Regions from separate parts of the Pseudoalteromonas sp. S8-8 genome, predicted to be linked through region 4. Evidence: predicted binding sites of a transcription regulator. Region 4 holds the regulator's gene; each other region holds the start of a gene.
The links. The regulator sigma-54, encoded in region 4, starts transcription at its own class of promoters, with help from an activator protein. The targets are predictions, from matches to a motif close to GTTGGCACGNNNNTNGNNT.
Positions count from the first base shown of each region.

Region 1: the regulator sigma-54 is predicted to act here: its motif matches at 2,755-2,773, upstream of L659_RS0111260 (BON domain-containing protein).
Region 2: the regulator sigma-54 is predicted to act here: its motif matches at 2,607-2,625, upstream of fliE (flagellar hook-basal body complex protein FliE).
Region 3: the regulator sigma-54 is predicted to act here: its motif matches at 2,699-2,717, upstream of L659_RS0121725 (hemerythrin domain-containing protein).

Region 1 is NZ_AUTR01000035.1:104,102-108,924, forward strand. Features, by position in the region: gene L659_RS0111240 (substrate-binding periplasmic protein) at 1-223, shown strand, start outside; gene suhB (inositol-1-monophosphatase) at 277-1,080, opposite strand; gene L659_RS0111250 (VOC family protein) at 1,357-1,773, shown strand; gene L659_RS0111255 (LiaF domain-containing protein) at 1,818-2,480, opposite strand; gene L659_RS0111260 (BON domain-containing protein) at 2,809-3,375, shown strand; gene L659_RS1000000123420 (YqaE/Pmp3 family membrane protein) at 3,448-3,606, shown strand; gene L659_RS0111270 (hypothetical protein) at 3,985-4,482, shown strand; tRNA gene L659_RS0111275 (tRNA-Ile) at 4,738-4,814, shown strand.
Region 2 is NZ_AUTR01000022.1:44,556-49,378, reverse strand. Features, by position in the region: gene L659_RS0106245 (sensor histidine kinase) at 1-1,045, shown strand, start outside; gene L659_RS0106240 (sigma-54-dependent transcriptional regulator) at 1,042-2,508, shown strand; gene fliE (flagellar hook-basal body complex protein FliE) at 2,665-2,997, shown strand; gene fliF (flagellar basal-body MS-ring/collar protein FliF) at 3,018-4,733, shown strand; gene fliG (flagellar motor switch protein FliG) at 4,726-4,823, shown strand, end outside.
Region 3 is NZ_AUTR01000071.1:60,806-65,628, forward strand. Features, by position in the region: gene L659_RS0121705 (tetratricopeptide repeat-containing diguanylate cyclase) at 1-1,545, shown strand, start outside; gene L659_RS0121710 (DUF6500 family protein) at 1,582-1,800, opposite strand; gene L659_RS0121715 (hypothetical protein) at 1,838-2,095, opposite strand; gene L659_RS0121720 (hypothetical protein) at 2,155-2,409, opposite strand; gene L659_RS0121725 (hemerythrin domain-containing protein) at 2,757-3,182, shown strand; gene L659_RS0121730 (hypothetical protein) at 3,267-3,680, opposite strand; gene L659_RS0121735 (TonB-dependent receptor) at 4,107-4,823, shown strand, end outside.
Region 4 is NZ_AUTR01000026.1:13,887-18,709, reverse strand. Features, by position in the region: gene lptC (LPS export ABC transporter periplasmic protein LptC) at 1-163, shown strand, start outside; gene lptA (lipopolysaccharide transport periplasmic protein LptA) at 153-698, shown strand; gene lptB (LPS export ABC transporter ATP-binding protein) at 695-1,420, shown strand; gene L659_RS0108080 (RNA polymerase factor sigma-54) at 1,490-2,989, shown strand; gene hpf (ribosome hibernation promoting factor) at 3,015-3,302, shown strand; gene ptsN (PTS IIA-like nitrogen regulatory protein PtsN) at 3,307-3,759, shown strand; gene rapZ (RNase adapter RapZ) at 3,778-4,623, shown strand; gene L659_RS0108060 (HPr family phosphocarrier protein) at 4,666-4,823, shown strand, end outside.

The DNA of each region.
Region 1 (4,823 bases), on a different contig from region 4:
GATAGTACCTAACTTATATATAAGTTACCCAACAGGATTTTATTATTTTGTATCAAATAGTAAGCCAGAGCTTGCAGTGGCAATTGAAAAAGGGCTTAAAATAATGCAAAAAAATGGTGAGTTTGATACGTTGTTTGATGAATACTTTGCGAAGGATTTAAATACATTACCTTACGAAAAAGGTAAAACAGTAGAACTCAAGCTAGATAATCCTTATTTTTAGACACAAAAAAAGGAGCCTGAGCTCCTTTTTAGCATGCTATTAATAGCATCAAATTAGCGAAGTAACGACTCAGTTAGTACTGGACGAATTTCACGAATAATTGCTTGAGTCAATTTTGGTGAACCACAGATAATATTGCCGCTGTGGTTATAGTTATTACCACCAGCGAAATCTACAACCATACCGCCCGCTTCTTTAACCATAAGTTCGCCTGCAGCAGAGTTCCAAGGTTTTAAACCAATTTCAAAAAATCCATCAACACGACCAGCTGCAACGTATGCCATATCTAAAGCAGAACAACCTGCACGGCGAATGTCTGCAGTGTGTACAAACAATGCTTTAAACGCTTCAGTGTATGCATCCATGTGGTTTTTGTTTTTGAAAGGGAAACCAGTAGCAAGTACAGTGCCTGCAAGAACCGTAGTTTTGCTAACACGTAGACGTTTACTGTTTAACTGAGTGCCTTGACCGCGAGATGCAGTGAAAAGCTCACCACGAATTGGATCATAAATAACAGCTTGGTCTAAACGACCTTTAACTTTAAGTGCGATAGAAACCGCGTAATGAGGGATACCTTTGATGAAGTTAGTTGTTCCATCGATAGGATCTACAATCCATTGGTAATCATCATCCTTGCCTTTATGCTCACCTAATTCTTCACCAACAATAGAGTGAGTAGGGTAAGACTGTAAAATAGTGTCACGAATTACGGCTTCGGCTTCTTTATCAATGTTAGTTACTAAGTCGTTAGCGCCTTTTTGTTGCACTTCAACTTTTGATAAATCTTCACTTGCGCGAAGTAAAATTTTGCCTGCGTTGCGCGCAGCGCGAACCGCAATGTTTAACATTGGATGCATGGTATTACCTTTGGGTTGTAAAAGAACGTTTATATATTTCAGCCGGCGTATTTTAGCGACTTTTGACATAAAGTAAACAATAAACCCCAAATACTTATGTTTGTTTTTTATACAAGATTGAAAAGTGTCTATATTTTTAAAAAATAATAATGAGCAATTAATAAGTCACTATGTTCCTTTGTGTGTTAATTAAATTGAATTAATTTTAAATAACGCTTTACCTAAAGTTAGCTTGAGGTTTTATCGTGCCCCTAACTTAATTGATAGGACAACATTATGTATTTAGAGCACGTAAACTTAGTCGCGAGTGATATAGATAGTATGCTTAAATTTTATCGCGCTGTATTTCCACATTGGTCGATTAGAAGTGAGGGCAGAGGCGATTGGCATGGAAAACCAAGACGCTGGGTACACTTTGGAGATGACACGCATTACATTGCGATAAGCAGCCATGGTGAGGGTGAAAACAGAAACTTATCGGGCCATCAAATTGGTTTTGCACACTTTGCTTATGTAACTAATAATTTAAGCGCAGTAGTAATGCGCTTAAATAAAGTGGGTTTTACAGTAAGCAAGCAAGGTAGCGAGAATCCTTTCAGAAAGAATGTCTACTTTATTGATCCTGCAGGGTTTGAAGTTGAGTTTGTAGAGTATTTAAGTGATATACCAAGCGAGCGAAATAACGATTTATAATAAAATACTAAGCAGCACGCTAAAGTGCTGCTACTCAATTATAGTTAGCGGCTATTACTACCCGTGCCAAACTGGGTTTTTAGCTCATTTGCAAAGCTCATAAATTTTTCTTTAATTGTGCGCTTTATTTTTACTTCAACCGATCCCATAACTGCCTTTCCTTCAATATGAATAGTAGGACCTTGGCGTTTGTTAAGCGACACAGATTTATTTTCAAGACTACTTAAAATACAAAACATTTTAGACACTACATTTACATGCTCTGGTACGTAAATCTCATCGCTACCAAAAATACAGTTAACGTGAATAGTTACATTTTGATGCGCAAAAATGGCATCAGTAAAATCAAGTACCACCGATCCCATAAAGTTACTTAAATATATATTTTTTGGGACAACCCACTGACCGCTTCGTTCGTTAGAGCCTAAAATACTGCGTAATGTAAAGTCATCATCACTGTTCTGCTGTGCGCTATAATGTGGTTTAAATTGCGATTGTTTTTCTGCTTTATATTGCTGATCGGTATTAAGTGTTAAGTCTTCTACTAAGGCTAGCAGTGCTTCGTTATTAGGTGCATCCATCGCGCTATCGAGTCGTCTCTCAAATGCATCAACAGAAATAACCCCATGACTGTAATTATAAATTAATTGATCAATTACTTGTTCGCGTACTTGCTCTATCGGGCGGTCTTCAACTTTTACAGACATGGGGCATTCCTTATTATATTTACTATTGATATTGCTCTTGATGTTTATATGCAAAGCACGCACCAAATATAATCACCTTAATTATCAGTAGGTTAATTTATAATGATGTTTTTTATTTTGTTATATTAACGATAGATTAACCAAAAATGCAATTATCTAGCTATTTTCACTATTTGAGAAAGTTTTACCGAGTAGCCTGTAAATAGTTACACAACTATAGATAATGACTCACTCAAAAATTAACTCAACCTGTTGAAATTTAAGTATAAATAAAGTTGGCCCAAAGCTCGCATTAGTTAAAGTGTCTTTAATCAAAAGGAGAAAGATTATGAAAACATTTAACAAGTCTATTATCGCAGCTCTAGTTCTTGGTACTACGGCTATGGGTGCCCAAGCAAACAGCTGGGAAAACGAAAGTAAAGATGCTTGGATTGACGGTAAGGCAGAAACAGTTCTACTTATGAACACTAATCTAAACAACTTTGACATTAACACTGATGTAAAAAATGGCAAAGTAGTACTTACAGGTAAAGTTAATAGCGAGCTTGATAAAGAGCTAGCAGAAGAACTTGTACTTAGCTTAGATGGTGTATCTGATGTTGATAACAGCCTTACTGTTGTTAAAAGCATGGATACCAAAGATAAAAGCAATGACATGATGGACGATGATGATAACGACCTAACGGACGCTAAAATCACCACTGTAATCACAACTCGCTTCCTGTTTGACTCAGAAGTTGGTGGTACAGACATTGATGTTGATACCGACAATGGTATTGTAACTCTGAACGGTTCAGTAGAGTCTGAAGCTGAAAAACAACTAGCAGTTAAAATTGCTAAAAATGCTGAAGATGTTCGTGACGTAGTTGATAAACTAGCTATTGTTGCTGAATAATACAGTATGGTTAAGGCCCACTAACACTGGGCTTTACGTCTTTTTAATGCTTAATTTAAATGGAGTTTAGTCATGGATATTATTCGTATAATACTTTCGGTTTTATTACCGCCATTAGGTGTGTTTTTGCAAGTTGGCTTAGGTATGCATTTTTGGTTAAATATTTTATTAACACTGCTAGGTTATTTCCCAGGGTTAATACATGCAATCTACATTATTGCGAAAAAATAATGACAGATTATATATTGTGTAAGCCGACTACTGAGGGCTAATGATACAAGTGCCCCAGTACTGTTCGGCTCACAATATTAGCTTTTAAAGTAAATATTTTTTATCAAAATCTAATTTTTAATTTACTCAAACTAAGTGATTTATTTCTTGTAACTCACTCCCAAAATACCCTCAGCCAAACCATTGTTTACTTCAATTAAACTTTCTAACTAACTGCAGTGTTCTGATTCTGTATTGATGCTAGTTAGGAAATCTTTAACATTAGTTTGTTTATATATCTACAATACGCGATTAATTACTCTATTATTTAGTGACAATATTACCATCACTTCTAGTGTTATCATTAAACCAAGCTTTTACGCATATTGAGGTAGCTAATTGAATATTCGACTTATACTGTCAGGCGTTGTGTCATTCGTTTTCTATTTTAGCTGGGCCTACTGGGCAAACAGTTCGGCAGATATTGCTAAATCGGTCACGCTTCAAGCTGCATTAGTACAAGGTTTGTATAGTGGATTTGTAACGCTGTTTTTTACTTTTATTTTAGAAAAGGTCGTCAACAAGTATAAGTTTAGTTATGTAACGCTTGCGTTTGTAACTCCAATTATTTGTATGTTTCATTCTAAAACACCACAAAACGTAGCAATACGACAAAGCTTCAATAATGCAATTAACTCTAGCGCCTCGTATTTAGGTAACAAAAAAATAGCAGGTGTACTTTTTGCGCCTATTATTCCGATTACTGTTCAATCGAGCTTAGTGATTATGGTGAATGTAATTAATCAGACACCTAATTTGGCACTTACAGTGGCCCCAAGCATATTTTTTACAGCCTTGTATGCCTACACATATATGTTAGCTTTACTTAAAAAGTAGAGCGTTAAATACAAAAGACTACATGTGGGAGGAAGGTTTTTATAATTTAATGCAGAGAATATCATCGGGAATATCTTGTATTTTATGCTTATACCCACCTAAAAGATTACTATTTAAGCAGTTAGCTTACTGATTGTTAAAATAAAGGTGTTTGGTAGTGACAAGCACCTAAAAAGTTTTTATACTGCAACCCGCTTTAGTCGCTCTGTGACTGAACGCTTCAAAAATTAACTGCCTAGCAGTTATATAAAAGTTGGCCCCTTAGCTCAGTTGGTTAGAGCACACGACTCATAATCGTTAGGTCCCCAGTTCGAGTCTGGGAGGGGCCACCACTTTTGCAA
Region 2 (4,823 bases), on a different contig from region 4:
AGAGGAGTACATTGGTGAATTAAGCGATCTGCGCAAGCAAGCAAGTTGGCTTTCACATTTGGTTGATACCATGCCAGCAGGTGTGGTTGTACTTGATGGCAAAGGGTTGATTGCAAAAGCGAATCAAATAGCGATTGATATGCTTGGCGAGCCACTTGAAGGCGAACGCTGGTTTAATGTTATTCAGCGCTCTTTTAGGCCACATCAAGATGATGGTCACGAAGTGTCTTTAAAAGACGGGCGCCTAATAAAGCTTGATATTACCGCTTTAGCACCAGAGCCTGGGCAACTTATTTTAATGACGGATTTAACCGAAACTCGCCGTTTACAAAAACGTGTTGCACATATGCAGCGATTAAGCGCGCTGGGTAAAATGGTTGCGTCACTGGCGCATCAAGTACGTACGCCGCTCTCAGCCGCTATGCTGTACGCTGCTAATTTAGGGTCTAAGCGCTTACCCGAAGCATCTCGCGATAACTTTCAAACAAAGTTAATGTCGCGTTTAAAAGATTTAGAAACTCAAGTAAACGACATGCTGTTATTTGCTAAAAGTGGCGATCAGCAAGTTGTTGAGCAAGTTTCAATGCAGCAGCTGTTAACAGAAGTTAAAGCAGGTGCTGATGCGATGGTTGCACTTAATGAAAGTGAACTGGATGTAAGCTTACCAGAGCCAGATATACAAATAGTCGGTAATAAAACGGCATTGGCCAGTGCTATTCAAAATCTTGTGCACAATAGTATTCAAGTTATTGGCGGCGGTGCAAAAGTAAAAATTAGCGCACAAAGAGATTTAAAAGATTTAGATATGGTTCGTATTAGTGTGAGCGACAATGGCCCAGGTGTTGATTTAAGCCAAAGCGATAAAATTTTTGAACCATTTTTTACTACAAAAAGTCAGGGCACAGGTTTAGGGCTTGCTGTAGTGAGTTCGGTGGCTAGTGCGCACCAAGGCCGTGTTGATGTGACCAATAATACGCAGGGTGGTGCCTGCTTTAGCTTGTTACTGCCTATTAAGGCAACATCTAAACTAGAGGGTTCATTATGAGTAACACTATTTTAGTTGTCGAAGATGACGCAGGGCTTCGTGAAGCCTTAATAGATACCCTTGAAATGTCGGGTATTGAATGTGTTGCAGCCAACAGTGCTGAGCAAGCAATGTTACTGCTTAAAAAAGATCAATTTTCGCTTGTTGTAAGCGACGTGCAAATGGGCGCAATGAGTGGACTTGATTTACTACGCAGTATTAAATTAAACCACCCTGATTTACCTGTATTGATGATGACGGCGTACGCCACAATTGACGATGCGGTAGAAGCCATGCGCCTAGGTGCAATTGACTACATGGCTAAACCATTTGCACCTGAAGTGCTGTTAAATATGGTGAGCCGTTATTTGCCTGAAAAAGCAAAAGAAACCGACGGACCTATTGTTGCCGACCCAACTAGTATTCAATTATTGGAGCTTGCGAGTAAAGTAGCACGCTCTGATGCAAGTGTAATGGTACTTGGCCCAAGTGGTTCAGGTAAGGAAGTACTCGCTCGTTATATTCATGATAAGTCGAGTCGTTGTAATGAGCCTTTTGTAGCGATTAACTGCGCGGCTATTCCTGAAAACATGCTCGAAGCCACTTTATTTGGTTACGAAAAAGGGGCTTTTACAGGCGCGATTCAAGCATGTCCGGGTAAGTTTGAGCAAGCACAGGGCGGCACTATTTTACTTGATGAAATTACTGAGATGGACTTAGGGCTACAAGCTAAGCTGTTACGCGTACTGCAAGAGCGTGAAGTTGAGCGTTTAGGGGGTCGTAAAACAATTCAGCTCGATGTACGTATTTTGGCAACCAGTAATCGTGATTTAAAAGAAGCCGTGTCTGAAAATCAGTTTAGAGAAGATTTATATTACAGGCTTAATGTTTTTCCACTTATGTGGCGACCATTGTGCCAACGCCCTGGCGATATTATTGTATTGGCTAAGCATTTAATTGAGCGCCATATAAGTAAAAGCAAAGAGCCTATGGCGTATTTAGATAAAGCTGCCGAGCAAAAGTTACTGGCTCACGCGTGGCCTGGTAATGTGCGCGAGCTTGATAACGTTATACAGCGTGCACTTATACTGCGAAGTGGCGATACAATAAACGAGCATGCTATTTTTATCGAAAACTTAGTATCTAATAATTTTGTTATGGAGCCTTCATTGGCACCAGCGCAAACAGTATCGCCAACAGAATTAGCTCACGCAGATAAAGGCGTTGATAAAAGCACGCTAAGCTCCGCATATTATGATGAAAAATTGCATGCCGAGGATGAGCCTAAACAAGGTTTACTTGCGGCAGATACCGGTAGCTATAAAGATGAGCTTAAAGACAAAGAGCATCGCATTATTTTAGAAACCCTTGCACGTTGCCAAGGTAAGCGTAAAGACGTTGCCGAAACATTGGGCATAAGCCCGCGCACTCTACGTTATAAACTAGCGCAAATGCGCGATTTAGGTATTTCACTTCCTGCATAACCTCCTATAAACCCTAAGTTTGCAGTGCAAGCTTAGGGTCGTCAAAACTCTGACTAACACAAACTAAAGTTAACCTATTGTATTTTAATGATTAATTATTTGGCATGCTTTGTGCTTTATTACTTGTAAGAGTTCACTGCGTGTCAGAGATAAATTATGAAAATTCAAAACAGTGCTGTATTTCAAGAAATGCAATCAATGGCTTTAGAAGCCGGCCGTAATAATCAAATAAATAAATTGCCGACTCAAGTTCAACCTACTTCTACTTCCCAGTTTGGCGACATGCTAAGTGATGCACTAAATTCAGTGCACGGATTACAACAAGATGCCGCGCAAAAAGTAACAGCAGTTGAGATGGGTGATCGAAGTGTATCGCTTGCTGAAGCGATGATTGCTTCTCAAAAATCGTCAGTTGCTTTTGAGGCTACAGTACAGGTTCGTAATAAACTTGTTGAAGCTTATAAAGAAATCATGAACATGCCTGTTTAATTAGGTAGTGGAGAATTATTGTGGCGCAATCTAACCAATCTACAGACCTAGCACTTGCTGGTGGCGGTATTGACCAAAGTGGTGGTGATGATCAACAAGAACAAAAGTCAGGCTACTTAAGTGCTTTAAATGGTGTTGATGTATTGCGCCAAGTAACATTGGTTATAGCATTGGCTATTTGTTTAGCTATCGCGATTTTTATTATTATTTGGGCTCGTCAGCCAGATATGCGCCCGTTAGGCAAAATGCAAACTGAAGAGCTTATTCAAACGCTCGACTTTTTAGATGCGCAACAAATTGAATATCAACTAGATGGCAACGTTGTATCGGTTGATGAAAGCGAATACCAAAACATTAAGCTACTAATGACCCGCGAAGGGTTAGAGCAAGGGCCAGCGTCGGGCTCTGACATAATTATGCAAGATATGGGCTTTGGTGTAAGCCAACGCTTAGAGCGCGAACGCCTAAAACATGGTCGAGAACAGCAGTTAGCACGCACCATTGAAGAACTTAACAACATTACTCGCGCTAAAGTATTGTTAGCCATTCCTAAAGAAAACGTATTTGCCCGCAGAGAGAAAAAACCATCAGCAACTGTTGTATTAACGCTTAAGCGTGGCCGCTCACTTGACCGTGAAGAAGTAGATTCTGTTGTTGATATGATTGCTTCAGCAGTACAGGGTTTAGAGCCTATGCGAGTTACTGTTACCGATCAAAATGGTCGATTATTAAATTCAGGTTCGCAAAGCTCATTAGCAGCACGCTCTCGTAAAGAATACGATTTAGAACGTAAGCGCGAACAAGAGTATCTTGAAAAAATAGACAGTATTTTAATACCGGTTGTTGGGCTTGCAAACTATACAGCTCAAGTTGATTTGAGTATGGACTTTAGCTCGATTGAGGAAACTCAAAAGCGTTATAACCCAGACCTACCAGCGGTTAGAAGCGAAACCACATTTGAAGAAAATAACATTGGCGGCCTAGCTGTTGGTATTCCAGGTGCGCTTACAAATCAGCCACCGTTAAATTCGAACATTCCTGAGGTTGCGGGGCAAGGTGGTGCAGGCACAGCTACGTCACCAACACGCAGCCACAAAGAAGCCACACGTAATTATGAACTCGACACTACAATTTCTCATAAGCGCCAGCAAAGTGGTGTAATACGTAGGATAAGCGTATCAGTTGCTGTTGACTACATTGCTAAAGTGGGAGAAAACGGTGAAACAACCATGACTCCACGCTCGGTAGAGGCATTGTCAAATATTCGTCGCTTACTACAAGGTGGTGTAGGTTTTGATATGCAACGTGGTGATGCACTTGAAGTCGTAACAGTGCCGTTTGTACGTGAAGAAACAAATTTAGCAATAGAAGTGCCACTGTGGGAACAAGACTGGTTTATGAAAATAGCCCGCCTTGTATTAGGCGCCTTAGTTATCATTGTATTGATAATGGCAGTAGTAAAACCAATGCTTAAACGCTTAATTTACCCAGACGATACACTAGAAGAATACGACGAAGATGCATTAAGTTCAGGCGTAGATATTGGCGACAACACGCTTGATATGCTAAATAAAGACTTTGATTCTGCTTCGGTTGGTTTCTCAAGTGATGGTACACTGCAGTTACCGGATTTACATGGCGACGAAGATTTACTTAAAGCAATTCGTGCCCTTGTAGCTAACGAACCAGAACTATCATCACAAGTAGTCAAAGCGTGGTTAACAGAAGATGACTGATCAAGAACAAAAACAACTCCCGCCAGCCTTTGATGTTGATAAGCTAGATGGGGTAGATAAAGCCGCTATATTACTTTTGAGTTTATCAGA
Region 3 (4,823 bases), on a different contig from region 4:
GTATATTTATTATTTCTCGAATCACAACTCAAGTCTCTAGCGAGAGAGCCAAACCCAGCTCCAGCACAAACGCTAGCCACAAAATTAGAAGAGAGCTTGCAACAGCATTCAACTAAAGAAAAAATCATTATTTTACGAGCACTTGCTTACTATTACACCGATACAGATGCATTGAAAAAGACCCTAAATGTTGCACTAGAGGGGTTAGAATTAGCATTAAAAGATGATGATTCAGCATCTCAAGGATACTTTTTTAGAAAAATAGCCGATGCATATAATTATCTAAACGAAAAAGACAAAGCCGTATATTATGCAAAAAAAGCGGTTGCGGCATATGAGCAAACACAAGATGGGCTTTTTACCTCAAAAGCATATTGGAGCTTAGGCAATGTATTGCTGGAGATTAAGAAACCTAAAGATGCCTTAATATACCTAGACAAAGCATTGCTCTATTTCAAAAAAGTTAATATGCAAAAAGGCTTAACCTTTGCTCAGTACTCAATTGCCAGTATTGAGTACTTACAAGCAAATTACGATAAAGCTTTAACTCTAACTAAAGAAAACATTGAGCTTGCTCGTTCTGCAGGTGTTCACGACATGCAACTCGCATCGCTCATTTTGTTAGCTGACATATATATAAAACTAGATTTACTTGATCAAGCAAATGAAGCAAACGATGAGGTGTTTTTTAAATTAGATAAATTCAGCCGCAGTATTTATAAAGCCGATTTTTTAAGTAAACGCTATGAGCTAAAACGACGCCTTAACTACACTGACGAGGCTTTTGAAGCAATTGAACAAAAGCTCCTTTATACAAAAAAACACTACGAAGCTACCAGTGAAAATAATATAAAAACACTACAGATACAGTTTGAAGTAAAAGAAAAAGAAGAAAAAATACAGCAACTAGAGTACGCAAAAGATATTAGTGAGCTACAAGCTAAAGAAGAATATCATCAAAAAATAATTTGGCGACTTAGCGCTGCTATTGCGTTTATTTTAGTTATTGCTTCATTATTATTATTTTATCGGCAGGCTCGACAACGTCAAAAATATCACAATATTTCATTAACAGATTACCTAACAAATTGCCCTAATCGCAGAGGAATAATGCGAGCAGCAGAAGCAAAACTTGGTGAAGGTAAAATGACTATAGCAATTGTTGACTTAGACTACTTTAAAAAAGTTAACGACCATTTTGGTCACGATGTTGGCGATTTAGTTCTTATTGCCTTTGCAAAAGCTGCAAGAGAAACACTATGTAATGATCATCAGTTTGGCCGTTACGGCGGCGAAGAATGGTTATTTGCACTAAATACGGCTGATGAACGAATAATTCGCGATATATTTAACCGACTCGCCATTAGCTTCGCCGAGCATTGCAGTAATATAGAAGACTTTCCTACAGATACAAAAATCACTTTTAGTGCAGGAGCCTCTGTAAGTAGCCCTTTAAAAAGCACACTGGATATTCTTATTAAGCATGCAGATAAATTACTTTATAAAGCAAAAGAAAACGGAAGAAACCAAGTCGTAGTTGATTAAATAAACACAGCTAAAAGTATTGGCTCATTTACTTGACTAAAGTCCGTCTAAAACCATTTGTTTAATTTTATGTGCTTTTACAAAATGATCTAATTTATGGGTGTGTATCCACCAAGTAGCAGCTTCCATAAGTAGCTCTGGGTCGTCGTTTTTATTAGCAAAAAAGGCATAAAAAGAAAGCCCTACATTTTCGCCTTTAACTGCTATTTTTTTATCGCATACGGTAATTATTTTTGCTCTTAGTTCTTCCCTCATACATACCTTATTTAGTTATATTTTTACTGTATATGTACTATTGAAATACGCCATTTAAAAAGCTAACGATTAGCTGTAAAAGACTTCTATCAACCAAACCGTGATTCTCAAGCTCTTTATTAGGCGTATTTACTTTTGCAGCTTTGCATTCATTATCTAATGTTTCATTTTTACGTGTATCGGTTTCGTATGCAATATCTGCTTGTTCCATACATTTTGCCGAACCTGCGTAAGGCTGTGCCGCACAAGCGCTTAGTAATAAAAAAAGTGGAATTACTATCAATAATTGCTTCATAACTAATCCTATTTTTACGCAACTTATTTACTTTAAATTACAGCTGCAAGTTAGCCTATTTACTTTTCTACCACCATTACAAAAAATTCAAAAAAGAACGTACCGATAGCATCAAAAAAAGTGTCATTTTTTTCATCCTTTTTAATTTGTGCGCTAATGCATTGATTATAAACTTCTGAGCTTGTTTGAGCGCCATTTCGAGCAACCGTTTCAGCCTCTTCAATGCATAAGTTAGGGTCAGAACGTGGGGCTGTACTACAGGCACTTAGTAAAGCGCACAGCAATAATGCGGCGATGGGGCTTTTTATGTTCATCCTTAAACTATCCTATTAAGTTAACGTGCTACCTGCATTTATACCGATTGGTATTATATGTGGGAGTAATACATATAGGTTGTACCTAAATAATGTTGCTACTTTATCACTGCAATAAAATAAACAACCAGTAAATATTTGTAAGGTTCTGTAGGGATTTATACTCACTTTATAATTGAACTACGTAAAAGCCTGAAATTATTGCATTCATATCACTGTAAAATTTACAGTGATAGCAGCATAAAAATAAAAAATCAAAATAAAAGCAATAAAATACATCAACTTAATATTTGGCATTTAGTTTGCTAGTTAATGGTATAAGCAAATAAATTGTAAAAGGATTAGTTATGAATATTTTTGAAGCACTACGTCATGACCATGACAAACAAAGAAAATTAGTAGATGCACTTATTCAAACGCACGGCGACACAGAGCAGCGCCACACGCTAATGGACGAGCTAAAAACAGAATTAGAACAGCACGCAAAGTTTGAAGAACGTTACTTTTACAACCCACTTATGTTTGATGACTTAACTCATGAAAAAGCGCGCCACAGCGTAGCTGAACATCACGAAATTGATGAATTAATTGAACAACTTGAAGATACCGAAATGAGCTCGTCTGCATGGTTAGTTGCAGCTAAAAAGCTGCACCATTTAGTACATCATCATTTAAGTGAAGAAGAACACGAAGTATTTCAATTAGCGGGTAAAGCACTAACCGAAGGGCAAAAACAAAGCTTAGCAAAGCAATACAACGACGCTATGCATTAACGTATAAACCGACTTCCGCACTCCCTGTGTACTTATTGGTTATAAGCCTTATGGCTTATAACCAATTTTTTTGCATGTACTTTATTACTTTACAGTAAATTTCACGTCTTGGTCGCGTAACAAGTAAAGTGCGAAACACGCAGCCCACATTGGCCATGCAGTGAAGAATAATAAGTTATTAAAGCCATCTATATACTGGTTGTACGAAGAAAGCGTTGATAAGCCATGCATTACAAAAATGATACCGTAAGTTATACGCTTTTTAATACCCGCTAAAAATGCCAATACTAATACAAGTTGTAGAGCACCGATAACATAAGCAACTATGTCAGATGAGCCACTAATACCGTAAAAATGTTCGAAAATACGTGCGCTATGACCAGGGTTTACGAATTTATCGAACGTCCACATAACCATTACAATAAATACGCCTAAACGCAAAGATAAAAGTGACCATTGCAAACGGTTTTGCACATCAGAACTCATTGAACCTGTCATAAAATTTCCTTAAATGAATATTAATAAACGTTGAAGTAACCTAGACCGTATAAGTTATTTTTTATTTCAAAAAAATTTAATTATTTTAACTAAAAAAGTAATTAAGCTTTGTAGTAATAAAAGTGAAGCTTATTTTAGGAATTAAAAAATGCTGCGTAAAAGTTAACAACTTTAAAATGTTAGCAGGTGAAAAGTAGTCTATAATTTAAAAAGCCCATTAAAAGCAAATATTTACATTCACTCTAATACAATCGCTCTATTGATATTTTATCGACTGATAAAACTATAGTACTTAATTACCACCTTTATAATACATCTGTTTTGTTATGTTCTAAAAAACAAAAAGAATCGAAATTTTACTGAAATTTATTTTTAATCCTTTCGGTCTTTATCGCCAACAACATTTTAACCGTAGAGAGAAAACGTTTGAAACACGCATATTTAGCACTTTCCCTAGCCACTATATTAAATACACCACTTAATGCTTTTGCAGCCGAAGAATCAAAAACAACAAAAGATGGCGCAATAGAGCGCATTGAGGTGGCAGGCCAAGCTATTAAATCTCAAGGTCTTTCGGTTAAAAACGCCACTGTAGACGGCCCTTTTGGCGACAACTTAGCCCTACAAGATATAGCCCGCTCAGTCACACCAATTTCAAGCGAGTTAATAGAGCAACTCAATATTACGACTTTACAAGACGTGCTCGCAGTAAGCCCTAATACCTATTCAGCCAGTGGTTTTGGCGCACCTAGTTTACCTACTATTCGTGGGCAATTAGGTGAGCTTTTTCAAGATGGCACACGCCGACAAGCCGGTAATAACGGCTTTGGTGTGCCCTTATCGTTCAACTCTATAGAACAGATAGACGTGGTAAAAGGCGCGCCGCCGGTATTATTTGGCTCAAGCCAACGCAACGGTGGTTTTGTAAACTTACATTCTAAAAAAGCATCAACTGACGAAAGTAAAGGCAAAGCAACGGTATCTGCAGGTCGATGGGATCAGTACAGTGTTTTAGTGGATTACAGTGCACCCATTGTAAAAGACAAAGTAGGCTTTAGAGTAAGCGCTGAACACATAGATAACGGCAGCTACTACGACTTTTCAGGCACAAAGAGCGACAGCTTATTTGCATCATTACGCGTA
Region 4 (4,823 bases):
TAATATTCAGGTAGATATAAAACTATTAACAATGCGTTCGGAGCAACCCGTTATCATCACTGGACCCAATTTAAAAATCACTGGTAAAGGCCTAGAAGCCGACTTAAAAACCGAAGTGATAAAACTAATTAACCATACGCGAACCATATATTATGACCAATAAAATATTAAAATCACTTATTATTCCTACACTTATACTAGCGTTTAATAGTAGTGCTGCAGAGCAAAACACGCAACCGGCTGCAAATCAAATTTCAATAAGCGCCGATAAGCAAGAAGGCCAATTAAAAGCTAATGTCGGGATTTTTGAGAAAAACGTTGAAATTATTCACGGTAACCGCCGTATCACAGCCGACCGCTTAGAAGTACATAAACGCGATGAACTTGGTGATAATAAACAATTATTAATTGCTACAGGTAGCCCTGCGCACTTTGAAGAAAAGCAATCAGATGGCACGACTATGAGCGCCAGTGCTGACGAAGTACGTTATGATGTATCTAAGCGTTTTTTAACGCTTGTTGGTAATGCACAAGTATCGCAAGCGGGACAAAAAATAAATGCTAAAAGCATTACCTACGATATAGAGCAGCAGCTAATCAGTGCCGAAAAAGATGAAAACTCAACTGACCGCGTTCACACAATTTTAGTGCCAATCGAGACTAAAAAAAGTAAAAAAAGCGACAAAGGTCAACCATGAGCACATTAAAAGCAGAGCTATTAGCAAAGAGCTATAAAGGCCGTGAAGTTGTAAAAAACGTCGGCCTTGAAGTCAAAGCTGGCAGTATTGTTGGCTTACTTGGCCCTAACGGCGCAGGTAAAACCACCACGTTTTATATGATAGTAGGACTTGTACCTAGCGACAAAGGTAAAATATCGATAGACGATAACGATATTACTCTTTTACCTATGCATAGTCGTGCTAGATTAGGCATTGGCTACTTACCGCAAGAGTCTTCAATATTCAGAAAGCTGACTGTTTATCAAAACTTAATGGCCATTTTAGAAACGCGCAAAGAGTTAAATAAACAAGCTAGAGAAGACACTCTCGATAAATTATTAGATGAATTTAGCATACAACACATTCGTGATAGCCAAGGTATGGCGTTGTCGGGTGGCGAACGTCGTCGTGTGGAAATAGCACGTGCGCTGGCAGCAGATCCTAAATTTATATTACTGGATGAACCATTTGCAGGTGTTGACCCGATTTCGGTATTAGATATAAAGAAAATAATAGAACATCTTAAAAATCGTGGGATTGGTGTATTAATTACCGATCATAACGTAAGAGAAACCCTTGATGTTTGTGAAAAAGCCTACATTGTTTCTCATGGGGAGCTGATTGCATCAGGTACTCCAGAACACGTATTAAATGATAAAACAGTACGCGATGTTTACTTAGGCGAGCAATTTAGGCTGTAACATTTACGCCATGTCTTTAAGCATCTGCTAGTATTAATTATAACAACATAAAAGGATTGTTAGAGATACATGAGGCAATCACTACAGCTGCGCATGGGCCAGCAACTTACAATGACTCCACAGTTGCAACAAGCTATTCGTTTGTTGCAACTCAGTACATTGGATCTCCAGCAAGAAATACAAGAAGCTCTCGACAGCAACCCGCTATTAGAGGTTGAAGAAGCAGACTATTCAGAAGACGCTGCTGGTAAAAACGAGCAAAAAGCAGATACAGATGACATAACTGTTAGCGCATCTGCCGATGATGCTCCAAGCGAATACGAACAAGATAGTGGTGAAGCACTTGCAAAAGACACGCTAAGTGACGACATGGCTATGGATGTTAGTTGGGATGAGTACATGAGTGCCGCCCCAGCAGCATCATCGGGTCCGATGCCTGAAGACGAATCAATATACCAAGGCGCCTCTACTGAAACGCTCCATGAGTATTTAATGTGGCAGTTACAACTAACGCCATTTAGCCCTACAGACGAAGCGATTGCTATTGCTATTGTAGAAGCCGTCGATGATTCAGGTATTTTAACACTAAGCTGCGAAGAGATTTTAGAAAGCTTCAATCAAGAAAACGAAGATGATAACGAAGTCGAACTTGATGAAATTGAAGCTGTATTAAAACGCATCCAACTGTTTGATCCTGTTGGTATTGCTGCGCGTAGCCTACAAGAGTGTTTATGTATTCAGCTTAACCAGTTTGATAAAGAAACACCTTACATTAATGAAACAAAAATGATTTTAACCGAGCATATTGATTTATTAGCTGCTCGTGACTATCGTACATTAATGAAGAAAACTAAGCTCAAAGAAGAAGAGCTTAAAGAAGTAATGACATTAATACATACTCTAAGCCCTAAACCTGCAGATACTATTGTAAGAGAAGAATCTGAGTATGTTATTCCTGATGTGTCAGTTAAAAAAATTAAAGGCCGCTGGGTTGTTGAGTTAAACCCAGACAGCATGCCTAAAATTCGTGTTAATAGCCAATACGCGGCAATGTCTCGCACTGTAAAATCCAGTGGTGACAGCCAGTTTATTCGCTCGCATTTACAAGAAGCTAAATGGTTTATTAAAAGCTTAGAAAGTAGAAACGACACGCTATTAAAAGTAACAAATTGTATTGTTAAGCAACAACAAGGCTTTTTTGAACACGGTCCTGAAGCCATGAAACCAATGGTTTTAAATGATGTTGCTGAAATGGTAGAAATGCACGAATCAACAATTTCGCGCGTAACAACCCAAAAGTATATGCACACACCCCGTGGTATATTTGAGCTTAAATACTTTTTCTCAAGCCATGTAAGCACCGAAAACGGTGGTGAATGTTCATCTACAGCAATCCGTGCGCTTATCCGAAAATTAATCGCAGCAGAAAACTCAGCAAAACCATTGAGTGATAGCAAAATAGCGGATATATTGGCTGAGCAAGGAATTAAAGTAGCGAGACGTACAATCGCAAAATACCGCGAATCTCTGGCTATTCCACCGTCAAATCAACGTAAAAGTTTGATTTAAGACGCAAAAAAAGAGGGTAATGCTTATGCAACTAAACTTAACTGGTCGTCACGTAGAATTAACCGATTCACTAAGAGACTATATTAATACCAAATTTGCGAAGCTAGAAAGACACTCTGATCATATTAATAATGTTCATGTCATTCTCGATGTAGAAAAATTAAATCAAAAAGCAGAAGCCACCATACACGTAAGCGGTGCTGAGTTATTTGCCTCTACAGAACATCAAGATATGTATGCCGCCATTGACTCGTTGATCGACAAGCTCGATCGACAAGTAATTAAACACAAAGAGAAGCTTGCTCGACACTAATATGATGAAATTAAGCTCACTTATATGCCAGGACTGCAGCAAAGCTGCGGTCCTTTTTAATAGCAAAAAAAGAATTTTAGAGTTCATTAGCGAACTTGCTCACGACAAACTTCCGTATTTACCGCAACAAGATATTCTTAATGCTTTAATGAGCAGAGAAAAATTGGGTAGTACAGGTATAGGGCGTGGCATTGCCATTCCTCATGGAAGAATGAGCGGTGCAGAAGAGCCTTTGGCTTTAGTACTCGTTAGCGAAACTCCAATAAATTTTGATGCAATCGATAATCGCCCTGTTGATATTTTCGTCGCACTCATCGTACCAGATGGCGATAACCAGCAGCACTTAAAGACTCTAGCAACCATTGCTGATAAACTAAACAACAAAGATTTTTGTAAACAGTTACGCAGTGCAAAATCAGATACTGAGCTTTACCAAGTTATTGTCAATCAATCATAGTTTTATAAAGGGTGTTAAATGGAGTTAATTATCATAAGCGGCCGTTCTGGTTCTGGAAAGTCGGTTGCTTTACGCATTGTAGAAGATTTAGGTTATTATTGCGTAGATAATATTCCAGTTAACTTGCTTCCTTCATTAGTTCGCAGTGTGTCTGATAGCTACGATAAAATTGCTGTTAGCATTGATGTACGGAACATCCCTAAACAACAAGATGAATTTAACGATATTCTTGAATACTTGCCAGGCTTTGCAAACCCTACGTTATTTTATTTAGATAGCGACGATCAAACATTGATAAAACGTTTTTCTGAAACTCGTAGATTACACCCACTATCAATTGACTCGTTGCCTCTTGATTTAGCCATCAAAAAAGAAAAAGAATTACTTGATGTATTAATCACCCGCGCCGACTTTATGATAGACACGACTGATTTGAGTGTTCATCAACTCGCTGAATCTATTCGTGAAAAGATTTTAGGTAAAAAAGATAAACAACTGATTGTCACTTTTGAATCGTTTGGTTTTAAACACGGCATACCAAAAGAAGCAGATTACGTATTTGATGCACGCTTTTTACCAAATCCACATTGGGAACCTGAATTAAAACCTTTAAATGGGTTAGATCAACCCGTTAAAGATTATTTGGCCAATCACAGCATAGTGCAAAAATTCACATGGCAAATTCAAACATTTGTACAAACGTGGTTACCGCACTTAGAGCGAAATAACCGCAGTTATTTAACCATTGCCATTGGGTGTACAGGCGGGCAACATCGCTCTGTATATTTAGCGCAAACTATCGGTGAAAGTTTTGCAATGACACATCCCAATGTGAAAATTCGCCATCGCGAACAAGAAAAATAATATAGCTGAATAATCACCTGTTCAGCTTAGGTAGAGTAAGTTATGCATTGTGAAGACACTTTTTTAATAAAAAACAAATTAGGATTGCACGCCAGAGCAGCCACCGTGCTTGCCCAATTGGCAGTGCAGTTTGATGCGACAATTACATTATTTCAAGATGACAAAGAAGCCGCAGGCGATAGCGTACTTGCACTAATGTT